DNA from 2 places in the Absiella sp. AM09-50 genome. Region 2 is predicted to be linked to the other one. Evidence: riboswitches for the same ligand, from Rfam matches in the RefSeq annotation. Region 2 holds a riboswitch; the other holds the start of a gene.
The links. Region 2 has a riboswitch for lysine ahead of lysA (diaminopimelate decarboxylase). Riboswitches for the same ligand answer to the same signal wherever they lie in the genome.
Positions count from the first base shown of each region.

Region 1: another riboswitch for lysine. It lies ahead of DW114_RS11115 (YfcC family protein); the one in region 2 lies ahead of lysA (diaminopimelate decarboxylase).

Region 1 is NZ_QVFI01000011.1:102,001-112,097, forward strand. Features, by position in the region: gene DW114_RS11085 (hypothetical protein) at 1-1,594, opposite strand, end outside; gene DW114_RS11090 (ABC transporter ATP-binding protein) at 1,584-2,291, opposite strand; gene DW114_RS11095 (response regulator transcription factor) at 2,439-3,122, shown strand; gene DW114_RS11100 (HAMP domain-containing sensor histidine kinase) at 3,119-4,366, shown strand; gene DW114_RS11105 (ABC transporter ATP-binding protein) at 4,445-5,206, shown strand; gene DW114_RS11110 (ABC transporter permease) at 5,209-7,572, shown strand; lysine riboswitch at 7,638-7,809, shown strand; gene DW114_RS11115 (YfcC family protein) at 7,880-9,268, shown strand; gene DW114_RS11120 (M20 family metallopeptidase) at 9,281-10,097, shown strand, end outside.
Region 2 is NZ_QVFI01000026.1:28,483-38,579, forward strand. Features, by position in the region: gene DW114_RS17035 (helix-turn-helix transcriptional regulator) at 1-486, opposite strand, end outside; gene DW114_RS17040 (transporter) at 744-1,385, opposite strand; gene DW114_RS17045 (M18 family aminopeptidase) at 1,388-2,707, opposite strand; gene DW114_RS17050 (APC family permease) at 2,806-4,227, opposite strand; gene DW114_RS21340 (hypothetical protein) at 4,509-4,646, shown strand; gene DW114_RS21345 (hypothetical protein) at 4,830-4,970, shown strand; gene DW114_RS17055 (hypothetical protein) at 4,995-5,198, opposite strand; gene DW114_RS17060 (accessory gene regulator B family protein) at 5,329-5,865, opposite strand; gene DW114_RS17065 (AgrD family cyclic lactone autoinducer peptide) at 5,855-5,974, opposite strand; gene DW114_RS17070 (sensor histidine kinase) at 6,074-7,225, opposite strand; gene DW114_RS17075 (LytR/AlgR family response regulator transcription factor) at 7,350-8,036, opposite strand; lysine riboswitch at 8,416-8,582, shown strand; gene lysA (diaminopimelate decarboxylase) at 8,651-9,937, shown strand; gene DW114_RS17085 (aspartate kinase) at 9,934-10,097, shown strand, end outside.

The sequences.
Region 1 (10,097 bases), on a different contig from region 2:
AATGGAAAGTCTTAGGCGCAAAATGCCAAACAAGAGGCAAGGCAATCATGAGATATAAGATGGTGGCAGCTAATACCCCGAGAGAGAAATATAAGTTTCCTTCTAAGTTGATACATAAGTAACAAAGCACATAGATGGCGCCATTTACGATATTCATCAAAGGATTTTTAATTTCCAGCTTTTCATCATAAGGCTGAGCGATATAATAGATAAACAGATAATGAACAGAAAAGAAAATGGATAATATAAACATGGTGATATGAAATAAAGCGATTGTCTGAGGTGTGAAAGAAATATGATAAACAAAGCAGGTAACAGTGATCAATATACATAATAATATCGTCACAGGCAGATTGTATAAAATTAAAGCTTTTAAGCGGATACGAAAGTTTGTAAGAATAGCCTGTGGAGTACGATAGTAACCATAATGCAACAAAGATGCATCACAATTCATAAACATGGCTTTACATGTTCGCTGGGAGATGTTTAACATATACAGGAAAAATACAAAGGGTGGCATTAATTCTAAGAGGTCACTCTTATCAATAGGATCTTTTATAAAAAAGGAGGAGAGAATCACACAAACCATAATCACCAATAATATAATGAGGCGATGTTTGATGGGCTTATAAATCAAGCGTTTATGGCGTTTAAAGAATAAGGCGTTCATAAACTGATATCCATGTTTTTTATGATGAATATTTTGTTTTAGTTCAGATTGACTATAGTCTTTTTCATTTAAGGCAACATCTAATGTTTGTACATTGGTGTCGTTGTTTAAGCCCATAGACAGATAGTCCTGTATGATTCTGCGCATGACTGCTGTGTAAGTGTTTGTTGTTTTCAAATAACGATAAGCAAATACAATACCAAGCAAAGAAAGAAGGGTGAAGATATACATACACATATATCCAAAAGATATTGTGATTTTTGAAAATAAGATACCATAAGCAAGCAATAGACAAATCATGAGAAAGGCTGGCTTGTATGCTTTATGGAATAAAATAAAATTGTGGTAACGTTCATAAAGAAACAGATAACATGCATCCATCATCAGATGAGAACAAAAATAGACAACAGCAATTAATAGTGCATATACCGGAGAAATCATTAAAATCATACATATGGGTAGGGAACTAATTCCTAAAGATATGGTATTGATGGTATATGTAAATAAGGAATGGTGCAGCATATAGCGTTTTGATTCCATATGCAGTTGCTTGATCATAATAAGTGTTTCATCATCACATGTCCACATTTTACTGTTGGTACAGGCGCCAAGTATGGTTAATATCGTAAATGTTAGAAAGAATACCTGTTGCATTTGAACACGTGGGATTGGATCTTGTTTAATATATAGAAACATAATGGGAAGCATATAAAAAATGAAAAGATATAAGAAGTTTTTTAGGGCGGACCCCAATATGGAAAATATAAAAGTGATGATACTTAATATTTTCTTTAAACGGATGAATTGATAGATACGTGATGGGATTTTTTTACCAAGAAAAGGCAGCTTTTGAAGAAAATAGAATAATCCATTGACCTTTTTGGTCATGGATACATGATACATGAAAATGATATCATGCCACATGTTCTTCATCCCTTAACATTTCCACAACACGTTCTTCAAAATCCGGACTGTTTAATAAATCATGATCTAATAAAGTTAAACTGCCATTATTCAATAGAATGATCTCATCACATAAATCTGTCGCAAGCTGTAAAACATGGGTAGAAAACAATAAAATATGATCTTCCTTCATCTGTAGAAGCAAATGTTTCATTTCACTAGCAACTACAACATCAAAAGATGTCAAAGGTTCATCTAATAAGATGATATCCGGATGTGAAATAATAAAGCTTAACATCTGAAGCTTATTTTTCATTCCATGACTATAGCCTTTGATCAAACGATGACGATCATCTTCATCTATGCGCATCAAGTCAAAATAATCATCAATATTAATTGTCTTTTCTAAGCGTTGTTCATTGATATCCATATAGAACTGTATAAATTCATAACCAGTCATAAATTCTGGCAGAATTGGCAGACTGTAGGCATATCCGATATCTGATTCTATGATATTTCGCATGGTTTCTTTTTTTTCAATCTGAATACTGCCTGTACAATCGATTTCCTGTGCGATACAGTTGAACAGCGTTGTTTTTCCACTGCCATTGCGACCCAATAGACCATATATTTTTCCTCTTTCAAAAGTAAAACTGCAATCTTTTAATACTTCTTTATCACCATAGGATTTTTGTACGTGATCTAATATTAGCTTCATAATAGAACCTCCTGTTTTTATTAAATGATAAAGTTAATCAGATAGTTTGTCAATCAAATTATTCTTGATACAGTAAATGGGCTTGTTGACACATGTTTAGATTCAAGCTACAATACGATTATAAAATAAGGATAAGGGGAAACAATCATGGAGCATATACAATGTCTGATCGTAGATGATGAAATACCTTTGGCAGAAAGTACTGTTGAATATTTCAATCTGTTTGAGGTAAGCAGTGAGGCTGTTTTTGATGCAGAAAGCTGTTTGGCTTTTTTGCGTACACACACGGTGGATTTGATACTTTTAGACATCAATTTAGGTGGGGCTTCAGGGTTTGATTTATGTAAGGCCATACGTTTAGAGAGCGATGTGCCGATTCTGTTTATCAGCGCAAGACAAAGCGATGATGATATTATTTTAGCACTGAGTATTGGCGGAGATGATTATATACGAAAACCATATTCCTTAAGTGTACTGTTGGCAAAAGTAAAAACTGTGTTAAAACGCTATGGTAGTAAAACGGTAAAGAGGTATGATGATGGTTATCTATCTGTAGACTTTGCACTGGAAAAAGTGGAAATCATGAACAAACCGATAAAGCTAAAAGCGATGGAATATAAGCTTTTAAAATATTTGATGGAGCATGCAGGCAAGCGGGTAGAAAAAGAAGCAATCTTTCGTGATGTATGGGAGGATAGTGTAACATTGGATGGTACTTTAAATGTGCATATCCGCCACATTCGTGAAAAAATTGAAAAAGATCCTAATCATCCTCAATATATCCAGACCATTTGGGGTGTTGGGTATATGTTTCAGGGAGAATACTCATGAAGCATAAAATGATGTTTGGTTTATGTGGGGCATTGTTACTGATACAAATAGTTTCGATTTATTATATAGGGGAAAAAGCACCTACATTAGATATGGTAAAAGTAAATGAAGTAATACAGCAATTGATAACATCATGGGATCAACAAGAAGATGTTTGTACAATTGATGCTGATTTTTCTTATGTCGTGTTGAAACCTTCGGGAAAAAGACAGTGTGGTTATGGAACGAATTTGCCAAAAGATCTTCATGAGGCAATCAAGCAGCGTACAACCATGGTGGATATTCTTGATACACAGCATGTCTATGGAAAACTTGTCATTATGAATGATCAGTTTACTATGCAAAAACAACGCCTGCAGCATATCGTCATGATGATGTCTATATTAGAGCTGCTCATATTTATTCTTTATTATGTTTATTTACAGAAAACAATGATAAAACCTTTTCAAAATTTACAAACATTTGCCAAACATATCGCACAAGGCGATTTGAATCATCCATTACCCATGGATCAAAGTCATATATTTGGTGCATTTAGTGAAAGTTTTGATATGATGCGCGATGAATTATGCAAAGCCAAAGAACAGGAACGAATTGCCAATGAGAGTAAAAAAGAGCTGGTCGCTAAACTCAGCCATGATATCAAAACACCGATTGCCTCCATTGAAGCCGTATCAGAATTAATGAGTGTAAAGAGTAAAGATGAAAAAGAAAAGCAGCAGCTGGCAGTGATACAGGCAAAAGCTACACAAATTGATGCATTGATCAATAATTTATTTTCTGCGACATTAGAGGAATTATCGCATTTAGATGTACATATAGAAGAAATGGAAAGCACCAAATTGATTGATATGATAAAGCAAGCAGATTATCTACATAAGGCATGTATCGATGAAACAAAACCATGTTTAATCTATATGGATGTATTGCGATTACAACAGGTATTTGATAATCTATTTGCGAATGCTTATAAATATGCGAAAACAGATATGAGTGTATCCTTTGCATACGAGGATGATTTTTTATGTATCATGATACAGGATTATGGTCACACATTATCAAAAGATGATTTACCATTTTTATTTAAAAAATATTACCGAGGAAATAATGCATCCCATGAAAAAGGGGCAGGACTTGGATTATATATATCCCATTATCTGATGGAAAAAATGAAAGGCAGACTGGAAGTGGAATTAAATGAACAAGGTTGTTGTATGAAGCTTTATGTAAAACTTGTGAATTAAGGAATGATTAAGAATTGGATAAAGACTGTTAAGGTTTCTCTATGATAAGATTTGTTTGTAAGAAAGGATGTAAATATTATGAATGAAAAAATCATCATCAAAAGTGAGAAGCTTTGTAAGAGTTTTTCCAATGGCGGAATACAACAACATGTTTTAAAAAATTTAGATATGCAGATATATGAAGGAGATTTTACAGTGATTATGGGGCCATCTGGTGCTGGAAAATCTACATTATTATATGCTTTAAGCGGGATGGATCGTCCAACGCTTGGAACAATTGAATTTTCAGGTGAACGCATATCGGAAAAGAATCAGGATCAACTGGCACTTTTTCGCAGAAAGCATTGTGGCTTTGTATTTCAACAGATTTATTTAGTGGATGGCATGAGTATTATGGATAATATTTTAGCTGCTGGGTTATTGGTAAATAAAAATAAACAACAAGTATTAAAACAAGCGAAAGAAATGTTAAAAAGTGTTGGATTAAATGAGCAGATATGGCATAAGTTTCCTACTCAGTTATCAGGAGGTGAAGCACAACGTGCAGCGCTCATCAGAGCGATGATCAATCAGCCGGATATCGTATTTGCGGATGAACCAACAGGACAATTAAATTCACAAAGCAGTGATATGGTTTTAAATACCTTAACTCAAATGAATGAAGCTGGACAAACGATCGTTATGGTAACACATGATTTAAAATCAGCAAGACGTGCCAATCGTATTTTATATTTACAGGATGGCTTGATTCAGGGAGAGTATCATCTTGGAAAATATCAGGGCAGTGATGAAAAACGTCATGAAAAGCTGGCAGCATTTCTACTTGAAATGGGGTGGTGATGATGTCAGTGATGCTACTAGCAAAAGCTACCTTTCAAAAAAACAAATCACAGATGATTGGCTTTATGTTATTGATTATAATATCGAGCGCACTTATGAATTTAGGGCTTACTACATTTTTAAATTATCCTCAGCTATTTGATCAATACGCCAACGATATGCAAAGTGCAGATGTCATTACCACCATACAAAACAAAGATGAAACGTATATAAAAACGTATCAACAAGAACTGCTTCATGATCCTGATACAAAACAGATGGAGCAACGAAATGTTTTGTTTTTTGCAGGTAAATGTCAATATCGAAACAGTGAAACCTTACGTCAATTTGCGGTGTTGAATAAAAATGATAAACAAGAAATCGGTAAAATATCAATGATGGAAGAAAGCAATAAATCTGTGGAGCATGGGATATATTTGCCATATTTATTTCATACAGGTGGTCAATATAATTTACTGGATGATTTTACGTTAACCATCATACAAGATGGTAAAGAGGTCACATTCACCTATCAGATAAAAGGCTTTTATGAGGAAATGATGCTTGCGACAATTAATTCCTCCACAACCGGCTTATTATTAGATGATGAAGAATATCAAACAGTATCAAAGCGCTTGTCACATACCATTGATGCGACGATGTTTTTAATGAAAGTGAACCAGCATGATCAAAATAGTGAGTATGCGACAAGACATTTACCAACCATCACTTCCACTAATCCATCCATTCGCTCTGATATGAATTATTATGAAACAATCAAACAATCAAGAACACTGACATCTTCTATTGGCGCTACTTTGATTATCGCTTTTTCCATGATCATGATGGTTATTTTAGTGATTGTGATACGTTTTAAAATACAAAATACCATTGTGGAGGATATGAAAAATATTGGTGCTTATAAAGCTATCGGATATACAGGAATACAGATTCTATTATCGTTGATGCTTCCATATTTAATAATTGGAGGAATTGGCGGTATTCTTGGAATTGGATTATCCAATCTGTTATTACCATTTCTATCTTATATGTTTGCCATTCAAACAGGACTCACATGGCATCAGGGACTTGATGCGCTTTGTGTAAGTATGACCTTGCTTTTTCTAATGCTGATTATCTCCCTCATCACAATGGTAACATCTATGAAGGCCAAAAAGCTGACACCAATTGTGGCGTTGCGAAGTGGATTTTATACACATAATTTTAAACGGAATCATGTTCCATTAGACAAACATAAAGCAACGTTAACGGTTTTATTGGCAATGAAAGCCTTGATTCAAAATCTGAAAGCAAACGTTATGGTAAGCATTGTAATTAGTGCCATTGCATTTGCCAGTGTTTTTGCGGGTGTTTTATTCTATAATATTTCGTATCAGTTTGATAACTTTTTATTTGCCAGTTCAGGAGATATTGCAGATATTATTGTGGAATCAAAAACCCATGAGGATCATTTACGTCTGAAAAAGGATTTAGAAAAAATATCCGGCGTTGATCATAGCGTGGATTTTTATACAGACAATGCTTTTCAATGTGGGCATGAGGTAGTCATCTGTTATACCAGTGAAAACTTCCTGCATTTACGTTCTCAACAAGTCTTATATCAGGGAAGATTTCCAAAATATGCAAATGAAGTAGCAATCGGTGGATTATTAGCTTCTAAATTACACAAAGAGCCTGGAGAAATGATTACCTTAAAAAAGGGGGATAAGGAACAGGAGTATTTGATTACCGGTTTGATTCAGGGGGCAAATTATATGGGGCATGATGTTGCCATCACAGAAGAAGGGTATCGATTATTTGTCAAAGACTATGAAGCTAGAACATTAAATATCTATACCAAAGATAAACAAGAAATTGAGGATACCATACAATATATCAAACAACATTATTCCTCAAATATTATCGGTATACAAAATAATCGCAAAGTGGTAGAGGCGTCGATGGGGTCTTATCGAGATATTGTCAGTGCGTTGGTATGTGTGATTGCGGGTATCACCCTATTTATTATCATATTGATTATGTATCTTGTACAAAAGACATCCATCCTGCAACGGAAACAAGAGTTTGGTATTTTAAAGGCCATTGGTTATACATCGAAACAATTGATTCATCAAATTGCATTAACATCACTTATGGTTTTTGTGATTGGCGCTATGACAGGAGCAATCCTTGGATACTATCTCATCAACCCATTATTAAGTATGTTGTTATCCTATATTGGTATGATGAAGGTTCAATTTGAAATACCATGGATGATGTTGATTACCATTATTTTACTTATTTGTTTAACTGGGAGTGCTTTAGCTATGTGGATTGCAAGAAGAATCAAAAAAATATCACCGTATTTATTAGTTAATGAAAATTAAACTATGAAAAAAGTGGTGTCTGTCTTGCAAATGTAGACAAATAATGCTAAAATGTCAACGTCTTGTGTTTAAGAAGAGGCGCGTTGATTATGAGTATGATATCGGAGATCGAAAGTCTGTGAAGATATCAGAAAGGATGATACGCCGAAGCAGATAGGTCAAAGTATCTGCTGGGGGTATGTTGAAGAAGCATGCCACTGTCTTTATGTTAAAACATAAAGGAGCGCTATCTTAAAACATCAAAGTTATCTTCCAAAAGGTCTTTGCATGTTTTAGGGTGCAAGGACTTTTTTATTGGAGGAAAATTATGGAAAAGAAAAAGAAAAAGTTTCAAATGCCGCATGCATATGTCATCATCTTTTTAATGACTATGTTAACGGCAGTGCTGGCAAACATCGTACCTGCAGGAGAATTTGAGAGAATCGTAGATGCAGCAGGCAACACAATAGTTGTTCCTGACAGCTATCATGCGGTAGAAAAGGTAGGATGTTCAATTTTTGATATGTTTAAATCCATTCAGCTGGGATTTGTGGATGGTGCACAGATTATCTTCTTTATTATCTTTGCATATGCATTTGTTTATATTTTGATTAAGAATGGAACCTTTGATGCAGTCGTAGGATTTATCTTAAGAAAAATCGGTGATCGTATTGAATTGATTATCCCTGTATGTATGATTACTTTTGGTTTACTTGGTAGTACCATGGGAATGTTTGAAGAAACGTATGGATTGATTCCGGTATTTATTTCCATTGCGGCAGTCCTTGGCTATGATGCAATCGTTGGTGGAAGCATTATCTATCTTGGTGTTGCGATAGGTTTTGCGGCAGCAACCATCAATCCATTTACCGTAGGAATTGCTCAGGAAGTAGCGGGTGTGACAATGTTTTCCGGGCTGGGATATCGTATTGTCTGCTTTGCTGTATTTATGGGAATCAGTATCTGGTATGTATGGCGTTATGCACATCGTGTAAAAAAAGATCCAACAAAATCAGTATTATATGGCGCAAAAGTTGAAATGCTGGAAGTTGGCTCAAAAGATGAATTAATGAAATCAAAGTTCACATGGACACATAAAATCAGCTGCTTGATGTTTGTATTTACAATTGCGATGCTGTTGATTGGTACCATCAAGTTTGGATGGTATATTGATGAAATAGCGACATTATTCATTATTATGACAGTTGTGACAGGCTTTATTTCTCGTTTTACCGCAAGTCAGATTGCAGAATTCTTTATTGAAGCAAGTAAGGAAATGATGTATGGTGCATTGTTAGTTGGTGTCAGCCGCAGTATTCCTGTGATCATGGATAATGCACATATCATTGATACAATTGTTTACTGGCTGGCTAACCTTTTATCAAACTTCCAGGGAATGTTAAGCGCAATGGGTATGCTGTTTGTTCAAAATATCATCAATTTCTTTATCCCAAGCGGGGCAGGACAGGCACTTGTGACGATGCCGATTTTAGCCCCAGTAGGAGAGATGGTAGGTGTATCCCGTCAGGTAAGTGTACTGGCATTTCAGTTTGGTGATGGATTCTCCAATATCTTCTGGCCAACCAGTGTATTCATGATGTGTGGCATCATGCGTTTGCCAATTGATCGCTGGTATAAATTTGTGACACCTTTATTTGGTTTACTATTTATCGCATCTATGGTTTTACTTGGTGTGGCAGTTGTCATTGGATATTAAGGAGAAAACGATATGGAATTAAAAACACGTTTATATACGATAGAAGATGAATGTGCATCATTGATTGAAGAAGTCAGTGAATACATTTATGAACACGCAGAACTTGGAAATGAAGAATATAAATCAAGTGCTTATTTGGTGGAGCAATTAGAAAAACAAGGATTCACGATTACTTATCCTTATCTGGATATCCCTACAGCATTTCGTGCAGAGCTTGTTTGTGGAGAAGGTCCTAAGGTAGCATTTCTTGCGGAATATGATGCACTTCCAGGATATGGGGAAGATAAATGTCAGGTAGCACATGCTTGTGGACACAATTGGATTGCGGCATCTACATTTGGCGCAGCAATATCCCTTGCACATATGAAAGATGTTATTTCAGGTAGTATTGTGGTCATTGGAACCCCAGCGGAAGAAACAACAGGTGGCAAATATGATTTGGTTGAACGTGGTGCTTTTGATGATATTGATGCGGCAATACAAATGCATTTAGGTGCTGAAAATAATATCCATGTGGTCACATTGGCGATGGATTCCTTAGAATTTAATTTTAAAGGAGTTGCGGCACATGCGGCTGCTTATCCTGAAAAAGGCATCAATGCACTAGATGGTGTACAGCTGATGTTTGCGGGAGTGAATGCTCTTCGTCAGCATATGCGAAGTGATGCCAGAGTTGCAGGTATCATTACAGATGGCGGTGTCGCATGTAATACCGTACCAGATAAAGCTGGCTGTCGTTTCTATATCCGTGCAAAAGATCGTGCATATTTAGAAGAACTTACAAAACGTATCATCAACTGTGCAAAGGGTGCAGCATTGATGAGTGGCG
Region 2 (10,097 bases):
TAGGTTTTCCACAGGATATTTACGATTTGCGGCAACATTCACCAGCTCCATCATAATTGCATTCAGCTCAAATAAATTATTTTGTTCTTCCATTAAGTGAACAATTAACTGCGCAATCATGTGTCTTAACTTTCCATAAACTTTTGCGTTCTCAACATCTGTACAGATCATGGATTGAAAAGCATCCTTCACTATTGGTACCATTGCTTCAGAAAACCTTGAGAAGTCTACATGAATCGTTAAGATTACATGTTCCCCTTCACCTATTTTTCTTATCATATGAATATCATCCGGGGCAATCATCACAAGTTCATGTTCTTTGATGATTCTAGTAAAATGATCTGACAATGCTTCATATTCTCCCTTTAATACATAGGATATCTCTAAACTGCTTTGTCGTGAAAACACCTGTCGATCAAAACTATTAATACTAAGACTTAAAGGGTAATTAAACTTCTGCCCTGAAAAGTCATAATAGTAATTCATATTCTGCACAATATCACTTCCAATCCTACTAGAAGAAGTATATCATATTATTTTGATTCTAAGCGCACAAAAAAGCTTTTACTTCCCAAAGCATCAAACAATAATCATTGAGTTTTCAATGATATAGTTTATATACAAAAAAAAAACAGAGATTCAATTTCATCTCTGTTTCCTTCCAACTGAGGCTATGGTTCTCCGATTTTATACTTCATGGATAATTTAGCATCCATCTAAAGTCAATACTACAATCCTTACTCTTAAATTACTTCTTCAAACAACGGTTTGATTTTTTTCTTCGTTATAAAGAATGCAATTACCAAAATCAAATAGGTGATATCAAAGTTGCCCGGTGAAACAATCTTCACAACGATACAAGCAGCCAATGATGAAACATCCATCTGCATAAAGAAACTATCAAAATCATAACGTTTGATGATTCTTCTACGTATCATGAAGTTCTGGAAAGAAATACCACCAGCGATACATCCTACAATCACATCTACAATGTAATTTACCAAAAACTTCTGCATTAATAAATTCTTAAAGAAGAACAATACAATACAGGTTGCGAATACATACCAGATACTACTGATCTGAAACTTTTCCCAATCTTGATCACGAATCTTCTTTTTCATTTCTTTATACGCATGACCTTTGGAATTCTTTTGGATATAATCCTTTACATCCTTTGGAATGACCATGGTCACTTTTTTACCATCCTGCATACCTTTTAAACAATCTTCCAAAGCAATGTTTGCGATGATATTGATATCTGTATCACTTTTCTTGGATTTCATCAAACTATCATAAACACGATTAAATCCTGCAAGATATTCTTCATCCAGTTTTTTCATTAAATGCAGATTATCTACATGTATTTTCTTTTTTTTCTTTGCCATTATTAGTCTTGTACCTCAATACATTCACTATCTGTGATGTGAAGATTTGTATCATAGAAGCATGTCAAAGCATCAATCATATATTGAGAATCTTTAATACCAGCTGTTTCATATGAAGAATGCATTGCAAGCTGTGCAAGTCCGATATCCACTGTATGCATAGATACTTTTTGACTAGATAAATTTCCAAGTGTACTGCCACCTGCTGCATCACTTCTGTTGGCGAAATGTTGTACAGGTACACCAGCTTTTTCACAAATGCCACTAAATACTGCAGAGCTGATTGCATCTGTTGTATATTTCTGGTTTGCGCTATATTTGATGACGATTCCCTTATTCATGTAAGTACAGTTTTCTGCGTCTGTTTTTTCAGGATGGTTAGGATGTACAGCATGTGCATTATCACAAGACACCATAAAACTCTTCGCAACTGCACGATAGTAATCTTCCTTCGCAAAACCTAAGTTATCGTTGATTCTTTGCAATACATCAAACAAGAATGTTGAGCATGCGCCCTGTTTAGTACCTGAACCAACTTCTTCATTATCAAAACAAGCAAATACATTTACCGCATGATCATTCTTACTATTGATCATTGCCTTTAATGATGTAAATGCACATTGTAAATCATCCAGTTTCGGTGAAGAAATAAATTCTTCTTTTGCGCCCCAAATGCTAGGTGCCATACGATTATATAAATATAAATCAGTACCGAAAATATTTTCTTTGCTTGTGCCTAATGCTTCTGCGATCAATGCATAATAATCGCCTTCTCCACATTCTCCAGCAGAGAATAATGGTAGCATATCTACCTGATTGTTGTATTTCATTCCACTGTTTACTTCACGATTCATATGAATTGCGACATTAGGAATTAATACCAAATCTTTATCAAAAGATAACAGCTTGCTTACGAAACTGTTTCCTTCTTTCACAAGTACACGTCCAGCTAAAGACAATGGTCGATCCATCCATGTTGCACAAAGCATACCGCCATAGCCTTCTGTATTTAACTGTAAGTATCCGCCTTTTCCTTTTAATTCCGCAACTTCTTTTACTTTAAAAGTTGGAGAATCACTGTGAGATGATGTTACCTGATAGTGATAATCATCTAATGTATTACCAATCTGGAAAGCAATTAATGATGAACCATTTCTTGTAGTAAAATACTTTCCACCTTTTTCTAATTTCCAATTTTCACATTCTCTTAATTCTTCATATCCAGCTTCCTTCAACATCGCTTTCATACTGTCTACAGCATGAAAACAGCTAGGGCTTTTCTGAATAAATGTTAATAATTCTTTTGCTGTATCTTTATACATGATTTTACCTCCTGATAGACTTTTCCTGTTTTAGTATAACACAAAAGTTCATGATTATATAGTGAAAGACAAGATATCGCTATCTTGCCTTTTTTGTTTTAAGCATTTGTTTTTTCGCGTTTTTTGATCATTGGCAGAATCAATCCCAATGCAGTCAATACGATTGGTGTAATAACGTTCAACAATGTTGTAAATAAGTCGCCTTCTTTGTACATTCCAAGAATACAACAGAATGCTGTAACGAAGAAGCACCAGAATCCAAAGAAATAAGCAACTTTCTGGTTCTTCACAAACTTATACTCTGGATTAAATTTCTTAATCTTCTTACGCAACATAATGTAAGCTAAGAATACCCATAAATAACGCATTGGCATAGTGACAGAGTTTAACTGTGTCAACTGACGAAGTACTGTATCCGCACTAGGTACCAAAGCCTGAATCAGAATAATAGAACCTGATAAAATAACTACCATCCAAATACCGTTTACATAAGCTCCATATTTATTCTGTTTCAATAATTTTGTAGGAATGAACTGTCTAGCATCTTCATTGTCTAACAACATACGAAGTGGAGCGTCAATACTAATAACAAGTGTTGAGAACTGTCCAATTGCATTACATGCAGCATAGATGATCATTAAGATATTGCCCATACCATAATATTCACCTAACTTCTGGAATGCCCAATAGGAACCATTCGCATTGTAAGCATCAAAGTTGTTTGCGATATCCGCTGGATCAAACATCATACCCATCGCTACTGTACCAAGGATAGCACAAACCATAACCATGATTGCAAGTGCAATCATACCTTTAGGGAATCCTTTAGAAGGATTTTCTACCTTATTAACATAAGGTGAAATCTTTTCACATCCACCAACTGCAAATACTAGTATTGATAAAGATGTAAAATACTTCGTATCAAACTGAGGAATTAGATTACTCCAGCTGAAATCAGCATGCAGATATCCGCCACCCGGATTAATTGCAGGTGCTGCAAACATCATAATAATGTAAAGAATTGACATAACAAACATAGATGTACCAGCAAGTGTCGCAAGTTTCTTCAATGGATTTAATCCTTTACTTGCAATCCAACAGAACAGAAGGAACACGCCCAATGTTGCCAACTGAACCAAACGAGTATCAAAGCTAGCGTAAGTTTCACTATTCTGGAATACCATCCAGCTTAATGCTTTTAACCCTCCACTACCTTTACTTGCAATATATGTAACGTGACATGCCCAATATGTCCACCCTGCATAATATGCAAACTTTGGACTGATTGTTTCGTGAATCCAAGAACTCACGCCACCACCAGAATTTTTAAATGCGGATCCCAGCTCACCTACCATAAGTGCATAAGGCACGAAATATAGAGCGAACATCAGAACCCAGCTGAATATAACCTGTACACCGTTGAAGTACATGTAACCATTTAATACGTTACCGAAACCCCAAACAGTTGAGAACGCCATAAACGCAAGGTTATACCAGACGATCTTTTTTGAACTTTCCATTTTAAACCTCCTATATTTTAAAACGTACGGGGCAATCATACCATTTTTAGCTAATTATTGCTATTCATTTAACGTTATTTATTTATAGATAATGCTACAAAGTGCCAATTATGTCTATAATTATGCAAAACTTTCCATATACAGGTAAAAAAAATCTTAAAAAATCTTAATTCTGTATTACAAATTGGTAAGATATACCATTAAAAAAAGCATACATGATATAATATAATATATACAAGGGGTATACCCATCGCACCAGAGAGAAAGACAGGTGATGCTTAATGAAACAGAAAAACGGAACCAGCACAGTCATTGATCCAAAAGAAACCATTAGTGAGAATATCTTTAGTGTCAAAGGCATAATCATTGTTGCAGGAATCGTCTTATTATGGATTGTTTCCTTCTATTTATTTATGTAGTTTATACATCAAAAAGAAATGTGTATCCTTTGATCACATTTCTTTACTGTCTATTACCATTACAATAGGATTAATATTTTAATTTTTTTCTTACGATTCTATAAAAATCTGCGACTGTGATTCGCTTTTATGCTATAATACTCAAGTCCAGAAAGGAAGAAGTGTCTTAAAGGGGTGAAACAAATGGATGAAAAGAATCTGCATCAGCCGATTTTCGACGATGATGAGGGAAACGAAGAATTCTTTGATAAGCTATTAAGCTTTAAAAACGTATTGATATTAACAGCAGTTCTTGGCATCCTGTTGTTAATTTATCTGATGTAAAGGAAAAGGTCACTGACCTTTTTTTTAATCTTTTTTCATCTTTTTTGCATGTTCAATGTATTCAAAAATAGATGGCACAATTTTATAAAGCATCATAGCTACTGACACAATCATACAAATTTTAAACAATTTATCATCATTTCCACCATACGGAACAAATGATTTTAATGACAATTCCATGACAAACGTTAAAAATCCTAGTCCAAAATAGAAATCTCTCTTTTCCATAATTTTCTCCTTATCCTAAATATAGGCAAAGGGATTGCCACCAGCAACCCCTTTATTTTAGAATTCATTTGTATCCATGCAAATAATTTCAAATACGTTTTAGAAATAGGAATGATTTGTCATAAGAAATTTAGTTTTCTGAAATCATTTCATGTGTACTACTAGAACCCCTTAATTGAAAATCCTTTAACAGTATCAAACCAAGCTGTGAGCTGAATACCTGAAAGATGATGACACCAAGATTAGCCCGAAATATGATAAAAATGGCTATATATACGGTATAGAAGAATAACAATTTCTTTGTTACTTCTTCCTTTCTCAAGCATAATATCAATGCAATCATCATTAGCATTATGGTTAATGATGCAAATCCAAGGTATTTATATGCTATTAAATTAGTTAAAACTAATAGTAGATAACACATGCTACAAGTAAACCTGGTTTTACAATGGAAGCTTGTTAATCTTATCTTAATAACTGATAAAAATAGAATATAGAAAAATCCAAAATATGCCTCATGTAATAGGCAACAGATCAGGAAGGATAATCCTAAACATTCTACTGATGATACAATAGCTTCCAATCCATAAAGGAACACTTCTTTTTCTTCTTCATCAGAAGAATCACAAATGTAATCAGTGAATTTTTTTAACAGTCTATTTACCATGTTTCTTTAAGCTTTTTGGTTTTTTTGGTTCATATTCACCAAACCAAGTTACATTTGAAGAAGCTACGGATGCAGTTTTCACAACCACCTTTTTAATCATGTTTTTCATTTTCTAAATCCTCCTTTTTCTTTAATATATTCCTATAATATATGAACTTCAAGTTACAAGGGATATTTTGTGATGATAGGGACAAAGCGAATTCATTGTTTAAAAATAAATATACGTATTAAAATATTCGTTAATATCAATTACTATATTACCATTATATTTATTAATAATATTCTCTATATTCTTCATTCCAATACCATGATTTTTACAATCTGTTTTACTTGATATATACTCGCCATTTTCATATTTTAATGAATTTAAATCAAATGTATTTCTAAGATTTATAAAGACAACATCGTTATTCTTATCAATAATCAATTCAATAAAACGATTATTTACTTTTTCTACTGCCTCAATACAATTATCTAACAGATTCCCTAACAAGATACATAAATCAACATCATCCATAAAATCTAAATTATTATTTATATCAATAACATAACGTATATTTAATTCTTTCGTATTAAATAACTTTGAATCAATAATATAATTTAAAATTTCTCGTTCAGTTTTCACAGCTTTAAATGTACCAATTTTATGATAAATTCCTTGAATATAATCCATGGCTTCTTTTACTTGATTTTCTTCCAGCATAGTATAAATCAACGTAATATGATTTTTCAAATCATGCGACAATGCTTTATTCATATCATAATTTTTTTGGAAATCTTCATAATAACTTTTATTAAATTCTTGAGAAGCTCTTTTCATTTCTTCCTCAAAAACTTTTTTATTCGCTTTAATCAATAAAATATACTGATAAGAAAACAATAAGAAAATCATAGTTAACATAAGAATTAAGCATAGAAAAATCATAAATGAGATATTTTCTTTTACTACAAAGGATAGAAATAAAGTAATCATTGCATACATAACAATTTCTGTTAGAGAAAACATAAGCATTTGTTTATCCTTGATGGTAAAGTTATCAAAAAGCTTTCTCTTCTTTATGAAAAGATAGTAAATAAATATCAGAATAACTTTGTTAATTATCAATCCTATAGGATGGATAAAATATGATTGATAGATTTTATTTCCTAAATAGCTCATAAAGAAATTCTTAATAAATAAAATGAACATATCGACAATAGATAAAATAGTAAAAATGAATATAATATAAAACAAACTAATGCAAAAATGTTCCTTATAATTCAACCTGCAAAATGCAGCTAATATCAAAATTGGCACAACCATAAGAAAAGGATAATTCAATGTATCAAGATAAAAAGATGTCAATGTCAAAATTCCCATAAACACCCACTTCAGCCAGGGATACTTTTCTTTCACAAAGATGGCTGGAAAGCTAAGTGTTAAATAGTTCTCCAACAAAGACATGCAAATACTAAGCAATAACATAAATAATCCCTGTTCTAATCTAGCGTCTTGCTAAAGTAAAGGTACGGATGATCGGACCTATATTACGCTTATTGAATTTCACAATTCTTCCGGATTTTAATGTGATTTCTAAGCGTTTGCTATCTACATTTTTGATATAAATTGGATTGATCAATTCTCCACTGCTGCATTTCACTAAATTTGTTGGATGTTCTTCTAAGAAGTTTTTCATAGAATCCCGTTTTCTAAACAGATAGTTGTCTTTATCTAGAAAGTAAAGATAACTTCCACTTGAATAGATATACTGTATATTATTGATCATAATTCTACATTCAATATTATTACGATCTTCTTTTACATCAACATACGCCTGTCTGATACGCAAGATTTTGAATAGTGCTTCTAATGCTTCTGGCAGTTCTTTTTGATAGTATTGTTTCCTAATGAAACGAAGTGCACTATATTTATATCCTTCACATACCAGTTCATCATGAGAGCTGATAAAGATAATTGGAAATCCTAAATCTTTTTGCTTTAGTTTATTTGCGATTTCAAATCCTTCATGAACGCCCTTCAATTCGATATCCAGCAGGCAGCCATCAAAATCAAAATCATCAGGCATATCCGTAAAACAGTTAACTTTCCAAGAAGGATAAAGTTCTTCTATTTTGTTTTTTAGTAAACCTGAAAATAGTTCGTCATCATCGATAATTGCAATTTTACTCATTTTTTATATCTCCCTTTTGTTGTAGAAACATTGTCCTTATTTATTGTACTATTTTTTTTCTCCCTTAAATACATCAGTTTTAAGAAATAATTCTCTTATAAGAGATAACTTGTGACTTTTATGTATTTCCTAGTAATTTATCATACCAAATTATGCATAAAATATCAGCATTTACTCTTATAAGTGGTAAAAAATGGTCTTAACAGGAAATTATATATCATATGTTTAATATTTTGGAATATTCAAACGATGTTAGAGAAAACTATGATATGATGTAGATAACGCAGATCAAATTATAAATTTTTACAACATTGGAAATATTTTCTATTTATCACGCCAAAGTGTTGTAATTTACGTGCGTTAGTGGTATGATACTAACAAATTTGATAGAGGCGCGGATGCGACTATAACTTACAGAGCTGGCGAGCGATTGATGTATGTTAACAGCAAATCTGCCGAACTGTTTTCTTAGGCATAAGGAAATGGTGGGCTGATGGAGAATATCCATTGGACTGTCTGCGAATACGTAGATGTGCTATCTTATTGTCAGGAGATAAACACCATGTCAGTAAGAGCGAATCTACTGGCATTTTTTATTGCGAGAGGTAAATGATATGAACAAAAATGTGTTAGAAATTTCTGGAGTATCTGTAGAACAGCTGGCGGCTACCTGCAAAACTCCCCTATATGTATACGACGAAAACAAAATACGCCAGCAATTAAGTATGTATCATGAACTGTTTCAGTCTAAGGATTTCGATACAGAAGTTTTATATGCCAGTAAAGCATTCAGCTGTAAAGCAATGGTTGAGCTTGTGAAGACATATGGCTTAAGTCTAGATGTTGTGAGCGGTGGTGAACTGTTTACTGCATATCAGGCAGGATTTCCAATGGAACGTGTTTATTTCCATGGAAATAATAAATCATATGAAGAACTGGAAATGGCAGTTAAATATGGTGTAGGTACGATTATCATTGATAATGATATGGAGTGCGATGCATTAGTTTCTATTATGAAAAACGCAGGTACTTCTATAAAGACAATGCTGCGTGTAAATCCGGGTGTAGAAGCACATACTCATAAATATATTGTGACAGCACATGTGGACAGCAAGTTTGGTATTTCTATCTTGCGTGAACAGGAAATTGCGGATATGATTCATAAATTAACAAGTATTCCTAATATCACTTTTGAAGGCTTCCATTCTCATATCGGTTCTCAGATATTTGATAAGGAAGCGTATGTTGCGGAAATCGGCAATCTTTGTGAATTCATGAAAATCATGCAAGAACGATTTGGCATCACTTGTTCGTCTTTAAATCTTGGTGGTGGATTTGCGGCATATTATACGCAGGCTGACCATCCAATTCCTTTACAGGATGTTTGTAAGACGATTTTAGACACCTGCAAGGCGCAGAAAGAAGCTTGTGGTTTATCATTCCATAAGGTGATGATTGAACCAGGCAGAAGTATTGTGGCAGAAGCTGGTTCTACATTATATCGTATCGGTTATCAGAAACAGACAGAAAACAAAAAATATCTATTTGTGGATGGCGGTATGAGCGATAATATCCGTCCTGCTTTATATCAGGCAGAATATGCCTGTGATATCGCAAATCGTATGAATGAAGAAAAAACGGAAAAAGTGACGGTGGCCGGCAAGTGTTGTGAATCTGGAGATATACTGGTAGAGGATGTCATGCTGCCAGAAGCAAAACAGAATGATTTATTGATCATTTATACAACTGGTGCATATGGCTACAGCATGGCCAGCAACTACAACAAGCTTGGTAAACCTGCCGTTGTCTTTGTAAAAGATGGTGTGGTACGTGTCGTAGTAAAACGTGAAAGCTATCAGGATATGAACGCAATGGATTGTGATGAGGTTGTGAATGTATGAATGTAGTTGAGAAGTATGGAGGAACAAGTGTTGGTACGATTGATCAGATCCTTGCGATTGCTCAGCATGTCAAGGAAATGAAAGAAGCCGGTCACAATATTGTGATCGTTGCCAGCGCAATGGGGAAAACTACAAATAAACTGATTGAAATGACTAAGGC